3 regions of the Microvirgula aerodenitrificans DSM 15089 genome follow, and region 2 is predicted to be linked to each of the others. Evidence: riboswitches for the same ligand, from Rfam matches in the RefSeq annotation. Region 2 holds a riboswitch; each other region holds the start of a gene.
The links. A riboswitch is a leader RNA that binds a small molecule or an ion and turns the genes downstream of it on or off. The one in region 2 is predicted to bind cobalamin.

Region 1 (4,035 bases), on a different contig from region 2:
GCAGCGGCAGCTTGCCCGGATCGAGCATCTCGACCTGGTAGTACTCGTCGACCAGCTGTGTCAGCTGTGCCAGCGGCCCGTAGGTGTCGGCGGTGGTCATCGGCGGTGTCAGGTGGTCGATGACCACGGCATGGGCGCGGCGCTTCGCCTGCGAACCTTCGCCCGGGTCATTGAGAATGAACGGGTAAAACAGCGGCATGTCGCCGAGCAGCGCGTCCGGGAAGCAGTTTTCCGACACGCCGACGCCCTTGCCCGGCAGCCATTCCAGCGTCCCGTGCTTGCCGACGTGGACGATGGCGTCGGCCCGCCAGTCGTCGCGCAGCCAGCAGTACAGTGCATGGTAGTGATGGGTCGGCGGCAGGTCCGGCGTGTGGTAGATCGCGTCCGGGTCCATGCCGTAGCCGCGCGGCGGCTGCAGGGCGACGAATGCATTGCCGTATTCCAGCCCGGCAAACACCAGCCGGCCCTGGTGGACATAGGCACTGCCCGGAGCGGCACCCCAGCGCGCGCTCATCCGCTCGCGCAGTGCGTCCGGCAGCTCGGCAAACCACTCGGCGTAACGCGCCGCCGGTACGGCCGCCACGGCCCGCCGCAGCTGGTCGTCGCTGAGATAGGCCTCGTCATAGGCGCCGCGGTCGATCAGTTCGTGGATCAGGGCATCGCTGCTGTCCGGCAGCCCGTCGATGCGATAGCCGCGCGCCTGCATCGCATGCAGCATGGCAAACAGCGAGGCCGGCGAGTCGAGGCCGACGGCATTGCCGATCTGCGACGCCTTGCTGTTAGAGTTGGTAAAGATGAAAGCGATGCGCTTGTCGGCGGCTGGCACCCGACGCAGCCGTACCAGCCGTGCGGTGATGCCGGCCACGCGCCGCACCCGGTCGGGCAGCGGCGCATAGTCGGTCTGTTCGGCCGGCGCACCGTCGCTGGCATGCTTGAACGACATCGGCACGCTGACGATGCGGCCATCGAACTCCGGCAGTGCGACGTTCATCGCCGTGTCGAGCGGATTCAGCCCGCGTTCCGACTGCTCCCATTGCGCCCGGGTCATGCTGCTGGTGATTGCCTGCACCACCGGGACGTCGAGGCGCTCGAAAGCGGCCACCGACCAGCCGGTCGGCGTCGGCCCGTCGGCGTTCACGTCGCCCATGGCGAACGAGGTGGTGTTGATCAGCGCATCGATGCGGCTCGTGCCGTCCGCCCCGACAAAAAACTGCATGGCGGCCGGCATGCCGTTACCGTCCAGCGTGCGCAGCGAGGCGGTATAGACCGGCAGCGCATTCAGCTGCTGCGCGGCCAGGGCGTCGACCAGGCTGTCGATAAAGCGGGTGTTGCCGCTGACCCAGTGCGCGCGATAGAAGGTGATGCCGACCGTCGGCCAGTCCGGCCGGCGGATCGCCAGCCAGTCGTCGAGCGAGCAGTCGGCCGACAGTTCCGGATGGTGGATGCCGTGCTCGGGCAGCGGCGTCGGTGGCAGGTAGCCGAAGCCGGTCATCAGCAGGTAGTCGGCAAGGAAACGCAGCAGCTGCGCCATATTGCCGGTGCCACCGGCCTGCAGGTAGGCGGTCACTTCATGCTGCAGGGACGGCGGGACGGTCGACTGTGCTGCCAGATCCGGGTCCGGCTCGCCGGTGCCGCTGACCACGATCAGGGCGCGTCCGTGGGCGCGGGCGTCCTTCCACAGGGTGTCGAAACCGGGAATGGCACTGGTGCGGCCCAGCACGCGGACAATGACGACGCGCGCCGTCGCCACCGGACCGGCCAGCACGGCGGCCATGCCGTCCGGGCAGACGATGGTCTGCAGGTTGACGCCGGAGACTGGCACGAAACCGTCCGGCAGTTCGGCACGCACGCGCTGCAGCGCGGTCAGGTCGGTGCCGGCGTGGGTCAACAGCACGATGCCGCGGGAAACGGGAGTGTTCACTGGCCCGCCTCCTGCCCGACATCGCCGGTTCCGAGCCGGTGGAACACCAGCGCGTCGACCGGGCGACCGTTGACCAGATGTTCGTCGACGATGCGTTCGACGGCGGCGGCATCGACCTGGCGATACCAGACGCCGTCCGGATAGACGACGGCGATCGGGCCTTCCCTGCACACGGCAAAGCAGTGCGAACGGGTACGCTTGACACACAGCCCGTCGCGCGCGTCGATCGCCTGCCCGAGCACCTTGAACATCGCCTCGGCCTCGACGCCGTTGCCGGTGCAGCGCGGGCCAGTGCACATCAGGACATGGCGGTCGTGGCGTCTCATGACGGCACCCTCGCGGCGGCAGGGCAGAACGACAATGGAAGGCGGAAGCGGCGCGGTGGCAGGGCCATGGAGGACGTCCTCGTGCAGGGGGCGTCGCCGCGAGCGAGGCGCCGCAGCCGGAACGGCTGCTGGCGGTTTCCCCCGGTGCACCCCGCCCGGTTTCAACTCACGTCGACTAAGGCGATGGCCGGTCTCCTGGCTCGTGCGTCATCACCCGCGCGGCCTTCCCGGAGTCATCCAGTGGCATCGTCAAGCGGGCTCGTCACTTACAGTTGCGGGGGCAGCCACGGTTTCTCACCGCATTCCCGTTTCACCCCGAAGGGCACCATCAGCAATAGCGCCGGATAATACGTGATTTCGGGGCACCGCGTTTGTGCCCGATCGGCCGTCCGCCACGCCCGGCGCAGGCGACACCCCTATAATGGCCGTCCTCATTCACCCGTCCCCGCCGCCATGCCAGCCAGAACCCTCATGATCCAGGGCACCACCTCCGATGCCGGCAAAAGCACCCTGGTCACCGGCCTGTGCCGCTTTCTCATACGGCGCGGCATCCGGGTCATGCCGTTCAAGCCGCAGAACATGGCGCTGAACAGCGCGGTCACCGTCGATGGCGGCGAAATCGGCCGCTCGCAGGCGGTGCAGGCGCTGGCCTGCGGCATCGAACCGCATACCGACATGAACCCGATCCTGCTGAAGCCGAACAGCAATACCGGCTCGCAGGTCATCGTCCTTGGCCATTCGATCGGCAATATGGACGCCGCCGCCTATCACCGCTTCAAGCCCAGGGCGCTGAGCGTGGTGCTCGAAGCCCACAGCCGGGTGGCGGCAAGCTGCGACTGCGTCCTGGTCGAAGGCGCCGGCAGCCCGGCGGAGATCAATCTGCGCGATGGCGATATCGCCAACATGGGCTTTGCCGAAGCGGTCGACTGCCCGGTGATCCTGGTGGCCGATATCGACCGGGGTGGCGTGTTCGCCCATCTGGTCGGCACGCTGGCGCTGCTGTCGGACAGCGAGCGCCGGCGCGTGGTCGGCCTGGTCATCAACCGTTTCCGCGGCGACATCGCCCTGCTGCAGCCGGGACTGGACTGGCTGGAGCGCGAAACCGGCAAGCCGGTGCTCGGCGTCCTGCCGTACCTGCAGGGACTGCATATCGAGGCCGAGGACAGCCTGAGCCAGGGCACGCAGGGCGTGGCGGCCAGCGGCGAGCGGATACTGCGCGTGATCGCGCCGGCCTTGCCCCGTCTCAGCAACCACACCGACTTCGACCCGCTGCGCCTGCATCCGCAGGTCGAATTCCAGCTGATCCCCGCCGGCCAGCCGATTCCGCCGGCCGACCTGATCGTGCTGCCGGGCAGCAAGAACGTCCGCGACGATCTCGGCTGGCTGCGCGCCAATGGCTGGGAGGCCGCCATCGACCGTCACCTGCGCTACGGCGGCAGGCTGATCGGCATCTGCGGCGGCTTCCAGATGCTGGGCCGCCAGCTGCACGACCCGCTCGGGCTGGAAAGTGCGGCCGGCAGCACGCCGGGACTCGGCCTGCTCGACATGGAAACGACACTGGATGCGCACAAGCAGCTCGAACGCCGGCAGGGATGGCTGGCCTCGGGCCATGCCGCCGTCACCGGCTACGAGATCCACATGGGCGTGTCGACCGGCCCGGCGCTGGACCGGCCGGCGATCCGGCTGGCCGACGGCAACGAGGGGGCGGTCTCGGCCGACGACCAGGTGCTGGGCAGCTATCTGCACGGCCTGTTCGACCATCCGGAAGCCTGCCTCGCCCTGCTGCAC
Region 2 (4,035 bases):
ACCGGGCACGCCACTCGTCAGCCGGACGCCGGCGCCATGGTGGCCGGCTCAACCCATTGCCGGGTTGGCCAGTGCAATCAGGTAGTCGGGGCAGCCGTCGGCCAGCGACAGCTGCACGTAACCGCCACGCGAGACGAACAGCCGTCGCGCGCTGGGCAGCGACAGTTCGAGCCGCGCGGCCAGCACGGCGGCGATCACGCCGCCGTGGGTAATCAGGACGGCGTGGCCGTCGCCGAGGCGCTCGACCCAGCTATCGAATGCGCTGATGACCCGGGTGCGGAAGCCGGCCAGCGTTTCGCCACCATCCGGCAGCAAGCGGCCGTTGCTGTACTCGGCCTGCCAGTCGGCCGGCAGGCCGTCCAGCGGGGCGCCGTCCCAGACGCCGAAATCGGTTTCGGCAAAACCGGCATCGACGTGCAGCGCCAGACCGGCATCGGCGGCGAAGTCTTCTGCCGATGCCAGACAGCGCTGCAGCGGCGAACAGGCGATCGCCGTGACCGGTGCCATGGCCGTCAGCGCCGGCCAGCCCCGGCGCATGGTGTCGCGTCCGGCCCCGGTCAGCGGCGGGTTGCTGCGCCGGCCGACCAGCAGGCCGGCGGCGTCGATCTCGCCGTGCCGCCACAAGGTAATGCGCTTCATTCGTGGTCCCGGTCGCTGACGCCGGCTTCGGCAAAGGTGGCCATGTCGGCATGCAGCCGGATCGCCATCTGCAGCATCGGCACGGTCAGCGCCGCGCCGGATCCCTCGCCGAGGCGCAGCCCGAAGTCGTACAGCGGCTCCAGCCCCATCGCGGTCAGTGCCAGCTCATGACCCAGTTCCCGGGAACGGTGCGAGGCCAGCAGCCAGTCGCGGGTGTCGATATCGATGCCGCAGGCGACCAGGGCCGCGGCTGCGGTGATGAAGCCGTCAACCAGTGCCGGTACACCGGCGCTGGCGGCTTCGAGGTAGTAACCGGCAATGGCGGCGATTTCCAGCCCGCCGACCTCGGCCAGCCAGCCGGCCGCCGTGTCGGTAGTCCGGGCGCGCAGCAGCGCCTTTTCGACCGCTCCCCGCTTGCGGGCCATGCCCTGGTCGTCCACACCGGTACCGCGCCCGACCACATCGACCGGGCGGGCGCCGCTCAGTGCGCAGATCAGCGCGGCCGACGGGGTGGTGTTGCCGATGCCCATCTCACCGGCGATCAGCAGCGTTGCACCGGCGGCAATGGCGCGGCGGGCGGCGGCGCGGCCGGCTTCGATCGCCTGTTCGCATTCCTGTTCCTGCATGGCCGGTTCGTCGCACAGATTGCGCGAACCGTAGCGGACCTTGGCATGCACGATCGGCATGGCCGGATCGAAGTCTGCCGCCACACCGACATCGACCACTTCCAGTGTCGCGTCGATTTCCCGCGCCAGCACACTGATTGCCGCCCCGCCGCGAACGAAGTTCTTCACCATCTCGGCGGTGACTTCGACCGGATAAGCCGAGACGCCGCTGCGGGCGACGCCATGGTCGGCGGCAAAGACAGTGATGGCGGGGCGCAGGCGCGAGGGAATGGCGCGGCCCTGCCAGGCCGCGAACTGGCAGGCGAGGGTTTCCAGCTTGCCGAGGCTGCCGGCGGGTTTGGTCAGTCGCGCCTGGCGGGCGACGGCGGCATCGAAGGCGGACGCATCGGGATGGGGCATCAGGGGGTTCCGGAAGAGAGAAGGGAATCGTCCCGTCTTGCGGGGCGGCGAAAATCGAACGCGAGACCTTACCGCTGCGCCGGCAGCGCTTCAATCGGCATTACGGCGTAATTTGATCTTGCGGGCTGTCATGCCGGCATGCCGCCGCTATAATCCGGCTCCATCTTGCCAGGGTGTCCGCCGCCGTCAGGCGCGGATGAAACGGGAAGCCGGTGACAGGCCGGCGCTGCCCCCGCAACGGTATGGTTCGCATGCAAGCGGCTTCACGCGCCACTGCCCGACAGGGTGGGAAGGCGAGGCCGCGGGAACCCAGCCCGGAGACCGGCCCAGGCAATCTGCAGTGGAGTATCGCGGGGAGGCGGTATGACAGCGACAGCGCGACCGGCATCAGGCCGGGCCGCGCCGATTGTCCATTCTGAAAGGCCATGCGCCTGTCTTTCTCGCACTCCTGATCCGTTTCCAGGGAGTGTTTTTCGTGAAGTGCAATATCCGTAGCAAATGGTTTGTCGCCAGCCTGGCGTCGCTGGCAGTGGCGAATGCGTTCGCTGACGAACCCGCCACCACCACCGGCGAAATCGTGGTGACCGCCAACCGCTCCGCCACCGACAGCCGTGAACAGACCCGTGACGTGACCGTGATCGGCCAGCAGGAAATCGCCCGTGCCGGCGGCCTGAACCTGCCGCAGCTGCTCGCGCGCCAGTCCGGCGTCGAGTATGCGAGCAACGGCGGCGATGGCCGCGCGAGCGCGCTGTATCTGCGCGGTACCAGTTCCAAGCAGTCGGTGGTGCTGATCGACGGCGTGCGCGTATCGTCGGCGACTTCGGGGCAGACCGCGCTGGAACAGATCCCGCTGGAACTGATCGACCATATCGAAATCGTGCGCGGCCCGGTATCCGGGCTGTACGGCGCTGATGCGATCGGCGGCGTGGTGCAGATTTTCACCAAACAGGGCAAGGGCGCACCGAAGCCGTACCTGAGCGCCGGCGTCGGCAATGACGGCACCTGGCGCGTCGGCGGCGGCATCGGCGGCGTGGTCGGCGATACCTCGTTCTCGCTGAACGTGGCCGGTCGCGGGACCGATGGCGGCTTCTCCGCCACCAATGCGCAGAACACGTTCAGCTACAACCCGGACGATGACGGCTACCGCAACCTCAGCTACAGCGCCAATGTGTCGCACCAGATCGTCGACGGCCATGAAATCGGCATCAAGCTGTTCCAGTCCTTCGGCAAGGCCGACTTTGACAACGGCACGCCGCTGGCCGACGACTACAACAAGCAGCGCGTCCAGAGCAACAGCGTGTACCTGAAAGACCGCTTCAGCGATGTATGGACCAGCACGCTGACCGTGACCAACGGTGTCGATCGCTACGAGACCTACAGCGGGGTGAATCTCGATCGCTCCGGTCTGTACAAGACCACCCAGGATACCTACACCTGGCAGAACGACCTGGACCTCGGCGTGGCCGGCCGGGTGGTGCTGGGTGCCGAGTACCTGAACCAGAAGGTCGACAGCACGCAGGCCTATACCCGGAACGAACGCAACAACAAGGCGGTGTTCGCCGGCTGGAGCGGCAATTTCGGCGACCACCTGCTGAATGCGTCGCTGCGTCATGACGACAACTCGCAGTTCGGTGAAAAGACCACCGGCTCGCTCGGCTATGGCTACCGGCTGACCGACAGCATCAAGCTGACCGCGAACTACGGGACCGCTTTCCGCGTGCCGACCTTCAACGATCTGTACTGGCCGCTGGCCTATGGTTTCCAGGGCAACCCGAACCTGAAGCCGGAGTCGGCCCGCAACGGGGAAGTCGGTGCCGAGTACAACGGGGCATACGGCATGCTGCGGCTGACGGCGTTCGAGAACCGCATCGACGACATGATCAATGGCTATGTGTGCAGCGGCAGCGGTCCGTGCACGGCGGAGAACGTCGACAAGGCCCGCATCCGCGGTCTGGCGCTGGCAGGCAGCACCACCCTGCTGGGTACCCGCATCGCCGCCAACGTCAACTGGCAGGACGGTGAGGATCGCAGCAATGGCAACCAGCTGTCGCAGCGCGCCAGGGTGTTCGGCAGCGTCGACGTCAGCCGCGACATCGGTCCGGTCACGCTGGGCAGTGCCCTGACCGCCGCCGGCTCGCGCTACAGCGATCCGGCCAACAAGCAGCCGCTGGCCGGTTATGGTCTGGTCGACCTGTATGCCGACTACCGGCTGACCCCGACCACCACGCTGTACGCGCGGGTCAACAATGTGTTCGACCGCGACTACACGCTGATCCGGAGTTTCAACCAGCCGGGCCGCGAGTGGCTGGTCGGCGTGAACTGGCAACCGAAGTAAGACCGTGCGTCCGGCATCCCCGGCAGGAGGTTCCAT
Region 3 (4,035 bases), on a different contig from region 2:
AGCTTCTCATCCTCCTGCCCGCGCCCGCAAGCGTGGCAATGCCGTTCAGCCGGCCGGAAACGGCCAGTCGGCATCGAAGGCGGTGAAGCGCGCCTGCAGGTACTCGATCAACTGGCGCTGGCGATGGACCGGATAGCGGTTCTGCAGGAACACCAGCTGCAACGGCACGGTTTCCCGGCTCCAGTCCGGCAGCAGCAGGCGCAGGCGCCCGGCGGTCACATCCGCGGCCACGTCATGCCAGCTCTTGAACGCGATGCCGTGCCCGGCCAGTGCCCAGTCGCGGATCAGCGCACCGTCGTCGCTGCTGCGCCGGCCTTCGGCATGAATTTCGCGGACCTCGTCCCCGGCACAGAAACGCCACGGGCCACGCAGCTGGCCATCGTGCAACAGCGGCAGCAGCGCATGGCGGTGCAGATCGTCCGGGGTCTGCGGCGTGCCATGACGATCGAGATAGGCCGGTGCGGCGACCGCGACCCGGCGGGTCAGCGCCAGCTGACGCCGGACCAGCGGCGAATCATCGAGCTGGCCGTAACGCAGCGCCAGGTCGATATTGCTGCGCACCAGATCGGTCAGCGCATCGCCGACGCTCAGTGTCAGGGTAATGCCCGGATGTTGCTCCAGAAACGGGTCCAGCCACGGTCGCAGCAGGTGGCGGCCGAGATCGGACGGCAGCGCCAGCCGGATCGGCCCGGCAAGCTGCTGGCGTTGCGCCGCCAGCGCTGCCTCGCCATCGGCCAGTGCCGCCAGTGCGGCCCGGGCCGATGGCAGAAAGATCCGACCTTCCTCGGTCAAGCGCATGCGCCGGGTCGAGCGGGCGAACAGCCGTACGCCAAGCCGTTTCTCCAGCCGCAGAACGGCCGCGCTGGCAGCGGCGGCGGTGCAGCCCAGCTCGCGCGCCGCCGCGGACAGGTTTTCCAGCTCGGCGGTGCGGATGAACAGCCGCAGGTCGTTGATCGCATACATGTCAAAAATTTTTTGATAAATGAACGACAATTATCAATTCTAGCAGTCATGGCCAGGCCCGGAATGGAAAGCCCTTGACCCTGTCCCACGGGGCAGGGTTCACACTGCATGCTTTCGGACAGACAAGAGTGGGGCGGAATGAGCGGCAAACGCGTTCTGGTGATTCTCGGCCATCCGGCCAGTGACAGCTTCAACGCTGCGCTGGCCGATGCCCATGCCGAGGCTGCACGGCAGGCCGGGCACGAGGTCAGGGTGCTGCGGCTGGGCCAACTGGTGTTCGATCCGGTTCTGCATGATGGCTACCGCCGGGTCCAGCCGCTGGAACCCGGGTTGCAGGCGGCGACCGAGGCGATCCACTGGGCCGAGCACCTGACCTTTGTCTTTCCGGTCTGGTGGGGCGGGGTGCCGGCGCTGCTGAAGGGGTTTCTGGACCGGGTGTTCCTGCCCGGTTTTGCCTTTCGCTACCGGCCCGGCAAGGCGTTTCCCGCCCGGCTGCTGAGCGGCCGTTCGGCACTGCTGCTGGCGACGATGGATACGCCGCCGTGGTATTTCCGCTGGGTCTACCGCGACCCGGCGATCCGGCAGATGAAGGACACTACGCTGCGCTTCTGCGGCATCCGGCCAGTGCGGGTAGAGCGGCTGGGGCCGGTCCTCGGCGCTACGCCCGCCCGCCTTGAGGCCTGGCTGGAACGGGCCCGCCTGCTTGCCAGACGACTCTGAACGCGTTATCCAGTCAGCGGTCATGCGCGGGAGGAACCATGTATATCGGGGAACTGGCGAAACGGAGCGGTGCCTCGGCGCGCGCCATCCGGCTGTACGAATCGCTGGGCCTGCTGGGGCAGGTGCAGCGCCAGGGCAGTTACCGCGTCTATCGTGACGAGAGCGTGGCGCTGGTGCAGATGATCCGCCAGGCGCTGGCCCTCGGCTTGCGGCTGGCCGAACTGGCGCCGGTACTGAACGGGGATGGCGAGCCGGACTGGGACCGGCTGGCGGCGCTGCTGGCGCAGAAACGCGCCAGCCTGCGGCAGGAGATCGCGAGACTCGAAAGGCTCGACCAGGAGCTGATACATATCGAGGCGGAGATCCGTGCCTGCACCGATCTGCAGCAGCGCAGCCCGGCCTGTGAGCCTGTCCGTTCCCGTCATCAGCAGAAAGATGCATCTGTTCTGGAAACCCCTTAAGCTATGCGCGCTTAGTGGTTCCGCCGAAGTGGGCGGAGGAAACAGGGAAGTCGGCAAGCCTTCGGGCGGATACCGCGCTGCCCCCGCAACTGTGAGCGGTGAGTCTCGTGCATGAAGTCACTGGCCTGAAAGGCCGGGAAGGCGCACCGGGATGTCGACCCGCGAGCCAGGAGACCTGCCACGAGACATGCCGATCCCCGGCGTATTCCTCACCCGCATCTCCTCGGAGGGAGAACGATGCATATCGAACCCGGCATTCTCAATGCCGCCAAAGTGCTGTACGCCAACGTCGCCGCCGTCGGCGCGCTGGCCGCCTTTTCACCCAGACTGTTCACCCGGCCCGACAACCTGGTCAAGACGCTGCTGGCTGCCGTGTTCTTCTCGGTCTTCATGGAAATCTTCCACCTGCCGGTCGGCGCGTCGGAACTCCATTTCGTCGGCGCATCGGCGGTGTACTTCATCTTTGGCTTTATCCCCACCCTGTTCGGCTTCGCCATTGGCCTGCTGCTGCAGGGACTGCTGTTCGAGCCGCAGGATCTGGTCCATCTCGGCGTCAACTCGCTGTCGCTGATGCTGCCGCTGGTGGCTGCACACGGTCTGCTGGGCCGCCACTTCTTCGCCGAGGACGAACGCCGCCGCATCCGCTGGGCTGAAGTGGTCAAGTTCGACGCGTTGTACTACAGCGGCGTGGTCGCCATGGTCGGCTTCTGGCTGGCCTTCGGCGAAGAACCGACCCCGCTGTACAACTGGGCGCTGTTCGCCGTGTCCTACCTGCCGCTGGTGCTGTGCGAACCACTGTTCACCTGCCTGGTGGTGCGCACGCTGAAGCCGCACGCCGACAAGCTGCTGATCAGCCGCTTCACCTGCGTGAAGACGCTGGCCGTGGCATAGGCACGGGTCTGCAAAAAATGGCGCGAGTGCAACACTCGCGCCATTTTTCATTGCAGCGAAACCCGCTTACTGCCAGCCGTAGCGGCGGGCATAGAATCCCTTCATGGCCTGGGTCAGCGCCATATAGGCCAGCAGGGTGGCGATCAGCCACGGGAAGTAGCTCAGCGGCAGCGCCTGCAGCTTGAAGTAGCCGGCCAGCGGCCCCATCGGCAGGAAAATGCCGATGCTGATGATCACCGCCGTCATCGCCAGCAGCGGCCAGGCGGCACGGCTCTGGATGAATGGCAGCTTGCGGGTGCGGATCATGTGCACGATCAGTGTCTGCGACAGCAGCCCTTCGACAAACCAGCCGGACTGGAACAGCGTCTGCTGCGCCGCCGTGTTCGCGCCGAACACGAACCACATCAGCGCATAGGTGCTGATGTCGAATACCGAGCTGATCGGGCCGAAGAACAGCATGAAGCGTCCCAGTTCGTCCGGGTTCCACTTCTGCGGCTGGCGCAGCGCGTCTTCATCGACGTTGTCGAACGGGATGGCAACCTGCGACACGTCGTACAACAGGTTCTGCACCAGCAGATGCAGCGGCAGCATCGGCAGAAACGGGATGAACGCGCTGGCCACCAGCACCGAGAACACATTGCCGAAGTTCGAACTGGCAGTCATCTTGATGTACTTCAGCATGTTGGCGAAGGTCTTGCGCCCCTCGATCACGCCCTGGTCGAGCACCATCAGGCTCTTTTCCAGCAGGATGATGTCGGCTGCCTCCCTGGCGATGTCGACTGCCGAGTCAACCGAAATGCCGATGTCGGCCGCACGCAGCGCCGGGGCATCATTGATGCCGTCGCCCATGAAGCCGACCACATGGCCATTGCCGCGCAGCGCGCGCACCAGCCGTTCCTTCTGTATGGGGGACAGCCTGGCGAACACGGTCGCATTTTCCACCGCCATGGCCAGCCGGGCATCGCTCATCGGCTCGATATCGCCACCGAGCAGCACCCCT

Region 1: another riboswitch for cobalamin. It lies ahead of Q352_RS0106255 ((2Fe-2S) ferredoxin domain-containing protein); the one in region 2 lies ahead of Q352_RS20815 (TonB-dependent receptor domain-containing protein).
Region 3: another riboswitch for cobalamin. It lies ahead of Q352_RS0113035 (energy-coupling factor ABC transporter permease); the one in region 2 lies ahead of Q352_RS20815 (TonB-dependent receptor domain-containing protein).

What each region holds. Positions count from the first base shown of each region.
Region 1 covers NZ_JHVK01000004.1:165,953-169,987, forward strand. The annotation lists gene Q352_RS0106250 (cobaltochelatase subunit CobN) at 1-1,921, opposite strand, end outside; gene Q352_RS0106255 ((2Fe-2S) ferredoxin domain-containing protein) at 1,918-2,247, opposite strand; cobalamin riboswitch at 2,416-2,593, opposite strand; gene Q352_RS0106260 (cobyric acid synthase) at 2,719-4,035, shown strand, end outside.
Region 2 covers NZ_JHVK01000012.1:111,421-115,455, reverse strand. The annotation lists gene Q352_RS20820 (histidine phosphatase family protein) at 49-639, opposite strand; gene cobT (nicotinate-nucleotide--dimethylbenzimidazole phosphoribosyltransferase) at 636-1,664, opposite strand; cobalamin riboswitch at 1,819-2,008, shown strand; gene Q352_RS20815 (TonB-dependent receptor domain-containing protein) at 2,140-3,999, shown strand; gene cobU (bifunctional adenosylcobinamide kinase/adenosylcobinamide-phosphate guanylyltransferase) at 4,034-4,035, shown strand, end outside.
Region 3 covers NZ_JHVK01000015.1:70,357-74,391, forward strand. The annotation lists gene Q352_RS0113020 (LysR family transcriptional regulator) at 46-963, opposite strand; gene Q352_RS0113025 (NAD(P)H-dependent oxidoreductase) at 1,102-1,683, shown strand; gene Q352_RS21050 (MerR family transcriptional regulator) at 1,722-2,144, shown strand; cobalamin riboswitch at 2,143-2,341, shown strand; gene Q352_RS0113035 (energy-coupling factor ABC transporter permease) at 2,382-3,035, shown strand; gene mgtA (magnesium-translocating P-type ATPase) at 3,102-4,035, opposite strand, start outside.